DNA from 3 places in the Eggerthella sp. AM16-19 genome. Region 1 is predicted to be linked to each of the others. Evidence: predicted binding sites of a transcription regulator. Region 1 holds the regulator's gene; each other region holds the start of a gene.
What was found. Region 1 encodes LexA, which represses DNA repair genes until DNA is damaged. Its sites were predicted from a motif close to CNAACANNTGTTNG; they were not measured.
Positions count from the first base shown of each region.

Region 2: DW178_RS03665 (tryptophan transporter) is a predicted target of LexA. The motif match lies at 1,467-1,480, and genes of this name have one in related genera.
Region 3: ruvC (crossover junction endodeoxyribonuclease RuvC) is a predicted target of LexA. The motif match lies at 2,132-2,145, and genes of this name have one in related genera.

Region 1 is NZ_QUCY01000001.1:164,394-167,654, forward strand. It holds gene hflX (GTPase HflX) at 1-596, shown strand, start outside; gene lexA (transcriptional repressor LexA) at 975-1,613, opposite strand; gene nrdR (transcriptional regulator NrdR) at 2,162-2,608, shown strand; gene dut (dUTP diphosphatase) at 2,611-3,057, shown strand; gene DW178_RS11095 (hypothetical protein) at 3,066-3,261, shown strand, end outside.
Region 2 is NZ_QUCY01000006.1:49,236-52,496, forward strand. It holds gene DW178_RS03660 (energy-coupling factor ABC transporter ATP-binding protein) at 1-384, opposite strand, end outside; gene DW178_RS03665 (tryptophan transporter) at 616-1,203, opposite strand; gene DW178_RS03670 (DmsC/YnfH family molybdoenzyme membrane anchor subunit) at 1,930-2,700, opposite strand; gene DW178_RS03675 (4Fe-4S dicluster domain-containing protein) at 2,715-3,261, opposite strand, start outside.
Region 3 is NZ_QUCY01000015.1:16,754-20,014, forward strand. It holds gene DW178_RS07010 (acyl-CoA dehydratase activase) at 1-885, opposite strand, end outside; gene DW178_RS07015 (YebC/PmpR family DNA-binding transcriptional regulator) at 1,181-1,981, shown strand; gene ruvC (crossover junction endodeoxyribonuclease RuvC) at 2,164-2,772, shown strand; gene ruvA (Holliday junction branch migration protein RuvA) at 2,769-3,261, shown strand, end outside.

The sequences.
Region 1 (3,261 bases):
ATGTTCTTGCATACGACAAATTATTCGCTACGCTCGACTCCACTACAAGGAAATACGAACTGCTCGAAGGACGCGAAATCACGCTAACCGATACGGTCGGCTTTATTCAGAAGCTACCGACCACCTTGGTTGAAGCATTTAAATCTACACTAGATGAAATCACCGGCTCGGATTTGATATTGCATGTGGTTGATGCCTCTTCTGACGAATTTGAAGAACAGATAGTGGCAGTTGAAGAAGTCTTAGAGCAGATCAATGCCCAAACCTTACCCAGGGTGCTGGTTTTCAACAAATGCGATTTACTGACGATCGAGCAACAGGAAGCATTGGCCAATCGCTATGATGCGCTGCTCGTATCAGCGGAAACAGGGGAGGGAATAGATCAGCTTGTCGACAGGATCGCTCATGTAGCATCCGCTCAAGATACGCACCTTGATGTAGTCGTTCCGTACCAACGCGGTGATTTAGTATCGAAGGCTCACGAGCGTTGCAGGATCTTGACCGAAGAGCACATCGAAACTGGGACTCATCTGACTATGTTAGTGCCAAAAGCATATGTAGATGAGTTCAGATCCTTGAGCGATGCCAAGCAATAAATCGACAAACCACAAGTTTTAGCCACAGCAGAAAAGATGTTTTGCAATTTCAGGCGGACATCTTCGTGCCCGGGTAGCCAACGGTCCGAATGCGCGCATGCTGCATTCGGGCCGTATTTAGGTTTTATGCGGGCATTATTCAACCCTCATAGCGGTTCGTACGATATCGGCGACCCAAATACACATGCCCCATGTAGCTATATCGCATACACAATCTTCCGCGTCATCAGAGCGGCTTGTACCAACTGTTCCGACACTATCAGATTGCACGAGAAAAGGTGCCTGAACAAGTTCATATTGCGAGCATTACAACTTGAATGGCTAGCTCAATCACAGATCACGTGCTCTAGCTTGAGTAGCTATGCCCGTAGAGTTTCACTATAAACGGCGGAACACGGCAACTACCTTGCCGGCAATGGAACAATCAGTGGTGATGATGGGGTCCATGGAAGAGTTTTCCGGCTGCAGTCGAATATGATCTTGCTCTCTGTAGAAGCGCTTAACCGTAGCCCCATCGTCGATGATGGCAACAACGATGTCCCCATTGTTTGCAACCGGCTGCTCTTTGACCACGACGTAATCGCCGTCGTTGATACCCGCCTCAATCATGCTTTCCCCATGCACAGACAGCATGAAAGAAGGTGCATCGCCAACGATTTCGATAGGCAACGACATAGTGTTGGTGATGTTCTGCTCGGCAAGGATGGGAACTCCGGCCGCAACGTCTCCGACCAATGGCACGGACACGATATCGTCAAACTGAGCGTGAACGATATTCGTAGCATCTTCGGTATGGTCAAGCGGGTAGGTAAGCGCTATCGACCGCGATTTCAGCGCATCGCGCTTGATAAGGCCCTTCTCCTCAAGCGCCTTCAAATGAACATGCACGGTGGAAGGAGAGGAGAGCCCCAAAGCCTGACACACCTCGCGAACAGTGGGACCAAAGCCCTTTTCGCGGATGCATTGCTCGATGACGTCGAGCACCGCCTGCTGGCGCTTAGTGATCTTGTCGGTCATGGGCTGTCCTTTCGAGGTGAACTATAACGAACATCCGTTTGTTTTTCTGTTGACATGAACCTTTGTTCGCTCTATTATATATGCGAACAAAGGTTCTACGCAAGAGCAAAGGGGAGGAAATATGCAACACCGTGATTCTCGTTCGGCAGTTAGCGGCACAGCGGCGCTAAAGCTAGATGCACGCGTTTCATCTGCGCATATCATTCAATTTCCCGGATCTGAGTATAGCGCCCGGCAGATTGACGATACATCATCCTGTCATCCTGCCGGCGAGTCTCGACGCAGTAACGCACTCATAAGGCAAAGTGGCGACTTCCGTCAGCCATATCAAGCTGGACCTCGCGCAACTCCAACTCAAACCGCCGGCGCAATCACCTTGTTCGCGTTGCTTACCATCATCGCTGGAATTTTATGAATCATTGCCGATCCGCACTTCCGCTAAGGGCAATATCTTGTGTCACGATTTGGTGCACTCTTTTGTAACAATGTATAAACCGCTATATCTTGTATGTTAGGCTACATATCATCGAACGAAGGAGTGCGATTGTATGAAATGCCCGGCATGCGGAAACTTAGAATCCAAAGTAGTTGATTCCCGTCCGTCTGATGATGGTAGCAGCATCCGCCGCAGGCGGGAATGCCTCCAATGCGGTCGAAGGTTCACTACGTATGAGCGCTTAGGCGACAATCCGCTCATCATCATCAAATCCGATGGTTCATCCGAAGCTTATGACAGACAAAAGCTCATGAGGGGTCTCCTCATTGCGTGCGCTAAGCGGCCGATAGCTCCTGAGCAGTTGGGCGCATTGATTGATAGCATAGAAGCCGAGCTACGCAATGCATCTAAAAGCGAAATTGGCTCTAAAGAGCTTGGTGACATGGCTTTGGTGCGATTGGCGAAGCTTGACGATGTAGCCTACGTGCGATTTGCAAGCGTATACAAAGATTTTCAAAACGTAGAGGAATTTGCTGCGGCTCTTGAGGGGTTGAAGTAGCTATGGACAACGTGCGCGTCCCTATTAAAATGCTCTCACGCGATGCTCAAATCCCTCACACGGCATATAACGGTGATGCGGGAGTAGACTTGAGATCCGTCGAGCGTATTGTGTTGAAACCGCATGAACGCGCTATGGTCGCCACAGGACTCGCAATCGCGCTACCTGAAGGGTATGCAGGTTTTGTATTACCTCGCAGCGGCTTAGCTGCGAAGCACGGCATTTCTATCGTCAACGCACCTGGTCTTATCGATAGCAATTATCGTGGTGAGCTGAAGGTAATTTTGCTGAACACCGATCCCAACGATTCATTTACCATCGAAATCGGTGACCGCATTGCACAGCTCATTGTCATGCCGATCCCTACGATCAACTTCGAGCAGGTCGAGGAATTGACGGAATCGCAACGAGGAGAATCGGGTTTCGGCAGCAGTGGAATCCGCAATTAGGAGTTAACGTGGCCGATCAACAAAACAATCGTCCCAGTCCATACCTTGATGAAAATCATGAGCCTCATGGCAAACCGGAAACACAACCTAATCCCAATGATGGAAACAATCAGTTCAGGCCGAATGCCTTAGACGAACAGACGCTTAAGACAGCGCGCTCTCAAACGACGTTTGCATTTATCGCGGGCCCGTTGTCCCTATTTG
Region 2 (3,261 bases), on a different contig from region 1:
GGCCTCCAGCGCCTCGCTGATACGGCCTTCCACCTGGTCTTTCGGCACGCCGAAGTTCTCAAGGCCGTATAGCACCTCGTCCTCGACCACCGACGACACCATCTGCGAGTCGATGTCCTGGCACACGCTACCGACCAGGCGGCTGATGTCGGTCAACGACGCTTCGCACGTATCCAACCCGTCAATGGTCACGCTGCCGTAGAAATCACCGGGATAGCAGTGCGGGATGATGCCGTTGAACGCATACGTGAGCGTGGACTTTCCGCTGCCCGCGGCGCCGGTGATTCCCACGAACGAGCCTTCGGGGATGGCAAGGTCGATGCCGTGCAGGATAGGCTCGGCCCCCTCTCGATAGCGAAACGACAAGTTCGAAACCTCGATCATGGGAAACCCTTTCAAGCAGAAAGCGAACAGGTGGGAAGCGGGAACTCGCAAGTAAAATCTCAAGCCAGAGGTCAAGCAAAGTCAGCGAGGGCGCCTGTGGTGCCTTGAATTCGACTGAATCTAGCGGGCATTGGCCTTCGGGCCGTGCCCGCGCAGATGAAGCCGAAGGCAAGGTGCCACAGGCGGCCACAGCGTCGAGCCGATTCGTTTGCCGGCAGGCAAACGAAACAACTAGCGCTTCAGGACGGCGCGCAGAACCGGGGTCAGGATGGCCGCCAGCACGGCATTCATGGTTGCCGTGCCGAGCACCATCACGGCATATACGCCGAACACGGCCAACGGCTCAAGATGCGCAACGGCGACGCCCACGATCATGGCGAACGTGTAACCGGAGACGATGGTGGACAGGAACGTGGTGATCACGGGAGCAACGACGTCCTGGAAACCCTTATCGTCGGCGGCCACCTTCGCAAGCGCGGTAACCAGCAAGCCGCACGCCAAAGCGCCCAGCATCTCGGAGGCGATGTTCACCAACGGCGTGGCGTTCAACATGGGCAGCTGGCTGACCAGGCCCACCAACAGGCCGATCACCACGGATTGATACACTTTCGGTCGCGTGAGGATGATTGCCAGGCAGTACATGGCGATCATGAAATTGGGCTTCATGCCCGCAAAGCTGAGGAAGCTGGAAACGGTCAGCTTAAGGACGGCGCCGGCAGCGATGAGCACTGCCACCAGGATAAGATCTTGTACGGACAAGCCCTCCTTCTTCGCAGAGGTTGCCACCGTACGCTTCTGGGCTGCAACGTTTTGAGTCATAATCCTCATTCCTTTCTTGGCGGGGTTTCCGCCGGTCATCGCCCGTCCCCGGGCTTTCGGTCTGCCGGCAACGAACGCGAATGAGGAATCATCGGCTTACAGGTTTCAAGCAAAGGCCAGTTTGCAGCTATGGCGACTCGCCGCACCCCGCGGCCCGAATAACCCGCAAAATAAAAAACGTCTGTCCTTTGAGATAAAGGACAGACGTAACATCTGCGGTGCCACCTTTACTTGACCCCCGAAGGAGCCCTCTCACGAACATGCCAACACATGTTCTGCCCTTAACGCAGGCTCACGGTCCAGATACTCGGCTGTCGACCGCCACGTGGTAACGCAGCAACCGGCAACCTTTCCCCTTTCCCTCGGCGAACCATTTACCACCCAGCATTTCTGCGGGATTCCCAGCAACACCCGCTCTCTGTGAGCGCTTATGATGGCTTGACTTTCGCCTCAACGGTTTCAAGGTATTAAGTTGTGGTACGAACTATAGGGGATGCCGTCGAAGGACGCAACCCCCTTTTTCCGCGAATTAACAGCCGCGAAATATTGCCGGCAAACGGTCGGCGAACGGCTGTAGCGCAGTGTGCAGCCTATCGAGACGGCTGGCCGAACGGCCTCGTAGCCGCGCGCAACGTCCCCGCAACGCAAGAAACCCGGCGAGCAGCACAAGCCGCCCACCGGGTTTACAAGGAGGAATCGAGAAGCGTCAGCCGAAAGCGGTCGGCCTTACGCGCCCACGCCTATCGCGAAGAACACGTAACGGGCGACCACGACGCTCGCGAACGCCAAGACGAGCACGACCACGCCCGCCGTCTTGCCCGCAAGCTTGCCGCAGCGCGCCGCGGCCGCAACCACGGAAGCGCACACAGGGCCCAGCACGAAAGCCACTGCCAACAGGGCCGTTGCGTCAAGGCCGCTGCGCTGCAGGTACAGGCCGAATGCCACGATGGCCACGCCCCATGCAGCCTGCGCTGCGACCGTCGCCGGGCAAAGCAGGCTTGCCGCCCAGTCGTCCGCCTTCGCCAGAACGGCGCACAGACCAGCGCCCAGCGCCACGTCGCCCAGGATGAACACCGGCAGCGTCGCCGCGCCGCGCCAAGCCACCAGGCCCAGGCAGTCGAAGTACGCCAAGCCGGTCACCACCATGAAGCCCACGGCAACCGCGCCGCCAACCCAACGCACCGCGCGCACAGTCTTGCCGCGCCAGGAAAGCACCAGGTCAACCACGATAACGATACCCAGCGCAATGGCCCAGTAGGACTCCTGCGAAATGCCCGACGCGGGGTTCGCCATGCCGTTCATGAAGCGCAGCGGCTGGCCCAGGTGCGCCAGCGTGCCGCACAGGCCGATGCCCAGCAGCACGACGCACACGAGCGGGAACAGCCAGGGGGTCTTCGCCTCGCGGCCGTTGCCGCACACCGCGTCGACCGCGTACGCGCCCGCCGCAAAACCGGCGAACGTCGTGAACACCAACAAAGGAAGCACATGCAAAATCATGTTCACCAACCGCCTTACACGTAATAGACCGACGGGTTCGTACCCATTTCAGGAAGGTACTGAACGCCCTTTTTCTGCTGCAGCAAACGGCTCGGCTCGCTTTCCGGGTCGTTCAGGTCGCCGAACACGCGCGCGTTGGCCGGACAGGCTTCGGCGCAGAACGGCTTTTGGCCCTCGGCGATGCGGTCCTTGCAGAACGTGCACTTGCTCATGACGTGGTGCGCGTCGTCCATGGACGGGGCGCCGTACGGGCAGGTCCAGGTGCAATAGCCGCATGCGATGCAGCGATCCTGGTCAACCAGCACCAGCCCGGTTTCCTCATCCTTGTGCATGGCATGGGTGGGGCAGTGCTTCACGCACGCCGGATCTTCGCAGTGGTTGCACAGCATCGGGCGAAACGCCAGGCGCGTACGCGGGAATGCGCCCGTGGCCTGGTACAACACGTCGCCGTCGAGGCTTTCCAGATGATTCCAGTGGGCAGAGCCCGGCACCTCGTTGGAAATCTTGCAGCTGATCGTGCAGGTCTGGCAGCCGACGCAGTGCTCGGTGTCGATGACCATG
Region 3 (3,261 bases), on a different contig from region 1:
GTCGGCGCTGGTGAAGCCGGCGAGCGTTTGCGCAGCTGCGGCGGGATCGATGGTTGCGGGCGTGTCGGCGAACATGCCGGAAAGCGATAGCGCGGCGCCGCGGGCGACCATGGTTTCAGGGTGCTCGGGGACGATGGCCTGGTCGTCGCCGAGGTTGAGTCGCTCCTTGAAAACGCTTATCAGCGCGGGATTGAACGTGAGCGGGCCGCCTTCGAAGATGATGGGCGGGCACACGTCGATGCCTTGCGCCAGGCCGCCGAGCGTTTGCTTGGCGATGGCGTGGAAGGCGGACAAGGCCAGGTCGTCGCGGGATGCCCCCTGGTTGAGCAGGGGCTGGATGTCGGTTTTGGCGTATACGCCGCAGCGACCGGAGATGTCGTAGACCGTGCGTCCGCGGCAGGCGGCGGCATCGAACTGCTCGATGGGCAGGTTGAGCACTGAAGCGATTTCGTCGATGAACGCGCCCGTGCCGCCCGCGCAGCTGCCGTTCATGCGCATATCGGCAACGTCGAGCGCGCCGGTGGTTTCGTTGGCGCGGAAGAAGATCATCTTGGCGTCCTGGCCGCCAAGCTCGATAGCGCAGCGCGTACGCGGGTAGAGCGCCTGGACGGCGCAGGCGTTGGCGACGACCTCCTGCACGAACGGCACGCCGAGCTTGTCGGCGATGGGCGCCGCGCCGGAGCCGGTGAGCGCAAGCCTGATGCCGGCCCGCGGGAATAGCCGCGCGAGCGAGTTGAGCGCCGCGCGGACGCTTTCGGCCTGGCGCGCGCCGTGCCGCTCGTACGACGTGTGCAGCAGGTTGCGCGAGCGCGCGTCGAGCGCGCAGATCTTCGTTGTTGTCGAGCCGACGTCGATTCCGACGTCGACAGCGGATACGTTTCCCATCGTTGTTCCTCAGGTAGTGCAAGGTGGCGCGAGGAGCGCGTCGCGAATGTGTGTCGTTCGGTTTTCATGGTAGTTTACCCAACAAGGTGTTGGAAAAAATCGACAAGATATCGACTTTGTCACGATTTTCGGGTTCGTTTTCGGGTACCGAGCCTGCTGGACGTGACAGTTTCGCCTGGTCTTCCCGCATTCCGCGTCTGCAATACCTATGAAGGGTTGGGCGGGTGAAGCGGGATAGTTGACAAGGGTGCTAGAATTATCAGCTGGTATTTGCTGTAATTCGAAGGGACGTGCTATGTCAGGGCATTCTAAGTGGGCAACCACGAAACATCGCAAGGCTGCGCAGGACGCTAAGCGCTCCGCGTTGTTCTCCAAGCTGTCGCGCAACATCACCGTTGCTGCCAAGGAGGGTGGCGACCCGAACCCCGACAACAACGCATCGCTGGCCGCCGCAATCGAGAAGGCCAAGGGCTACTCTCTGCCCAAGGACAAGATCAAGACCGCCATCGACAAGGCCTTCGGTTCCGGCAAGGACGCCGCGAACTACGAGACCGTCGTGTACGAGGGCTACGGCCCCTGCGGCGTGGCCATCCTCTGCGAGGCGCTGACCGACAACCGCAACCGCACCGCTGCCGACGTGCGCGCCGCATTCGCCCATGCGGGCGGCAACCTGGGCACCTCTGGTTCCGTTTCCTACATGTTCGAGCGCAAGGGCCAGATCATGGTCTCCAAGGAGATCGAGACGGGCGACAAGAAGCACCCCATGGGCCCCAACGGCGCCGCTGCCGATGAGGAAGAGTTCGAGATGGCCGTCATCGAGGCCGGCGGCGACGACTACGAGGACGCCGACGAGGAGTGGATCGTCTACACCCAGCCGTCCGACCTTATGGCCGTGAAGAAGGCCTTGGAAGAGCAGGGAGTGCAGGTCAAGGGCGCCGAGATGACCATGGAGGCCACCACGCCCGCAACCGTCACCGCCAACGACGCTAAGAAGGTTATGCGCCTGGTTGACAAGCTGGAAGAGCTTGAGGACCTGCAGAACGTGTACCACACCATGGACATCACCGAGGAAATCGCCGCTGCTCTGGACGAGTAAACGTGTAGGATATCCTTTGCGAACGGAAGGCCTCCCGATAGGGAGGCCTTTTTTCGCGCTGGGCCCCTGTGTTGGCCGGGCGGTTTTGGAAAGAAGCAACCATGGGAAAATCGTTGATGGAGTACGAACATCCGTGTGGTAGTATATCCACGAACAAATGTTTGAACGGATAAGGCAGGCGGATGACGGAACCTCGAACGATCTTGGGGATAGACCCAGGCTTGGCGAACACGGGATGGGGCGTGGTGCGGCAGTATGGCCCGCGTATGGAATGCGTGGCGTACGGGTGCGTATCCACGCCTGCAGGCGTTGAGCTGTCGCAGCGTTTGGCGAAGATCCACGAGCAGATTTCGGCGGTGATTAGCCAGTTCGAACCTGTGTGCCTGGGAATCGAGACCGTGTGGTTCGGTCAGAATATCACGGCCGCCTTCGCCACGGGGCAGGCGCGAGGCGCTGCTTTGGTGGCATGCGCCCAGCATGGGCTTTCGGTCGGCGAATTCACGCCGCGGCAGATCAAGATGGCCGTGGTGGGCACCGGCTCGGCCGATAAGGCGCAGGTGCAATATATGGTGAAGAAGCTGCTGAATCTGCAGGTGGAACCGAAGCCGGACCATGCTTCGGACGCGCTTGCGGCTGCAATCTGCTATACCACTCACGAAGGGTACGGGGGAGTCGGCGGCGCCAGCGCGTTGGCGAAGCTTGAGTCGCGTGGCCGCGTGATGGCGGGCGCGGGAACAGGCGGCGCCTCCGGCGCGGCGACGCGCAAGATCTTGGAGGAGGGTGCGCGATGATCGCGTTTCTGAAGGGTGCGCTGGCGGGCAAGACCGCCGCATGCGCGTATATCGACGTGCAGGGCGTCGGCTATGCCGTTGGCATGTCGCAAGGTGCGCTTTCGAAACTGCCGGCAGTGGGCGAACCTGTTCAGGTGCACACGTATCTGCAGGTGTCCGATAACGGCATAGCATTGTACGGCTTTTTAACGCTTGAGGAGAAAGCGCTTTTCGAGCGTCTGATCGGAGTCAGCGGCGTGGGACCGAAGGTTGCGCTGGCGGCGCTTTCCTCGTTCACGCCCGAAGCTTTGGTGGCGGCAGTGCAGGCGCAGGACGTGGCTGCGGTGCAGAAGATACCGGGAGTGGGTAAGAAGACGGCGTCGCGCATCATCTTGGAGCTGAAAGGCTCGTTCGATCAGGGGCTGGCAAGCTTGTTCGATGTCTCGGGCGCGCCCTCTTCGGCGGTTGTAGCTGCGGCCGAACGGCTTAAGGGCGCTCGTGAGGCGTTGC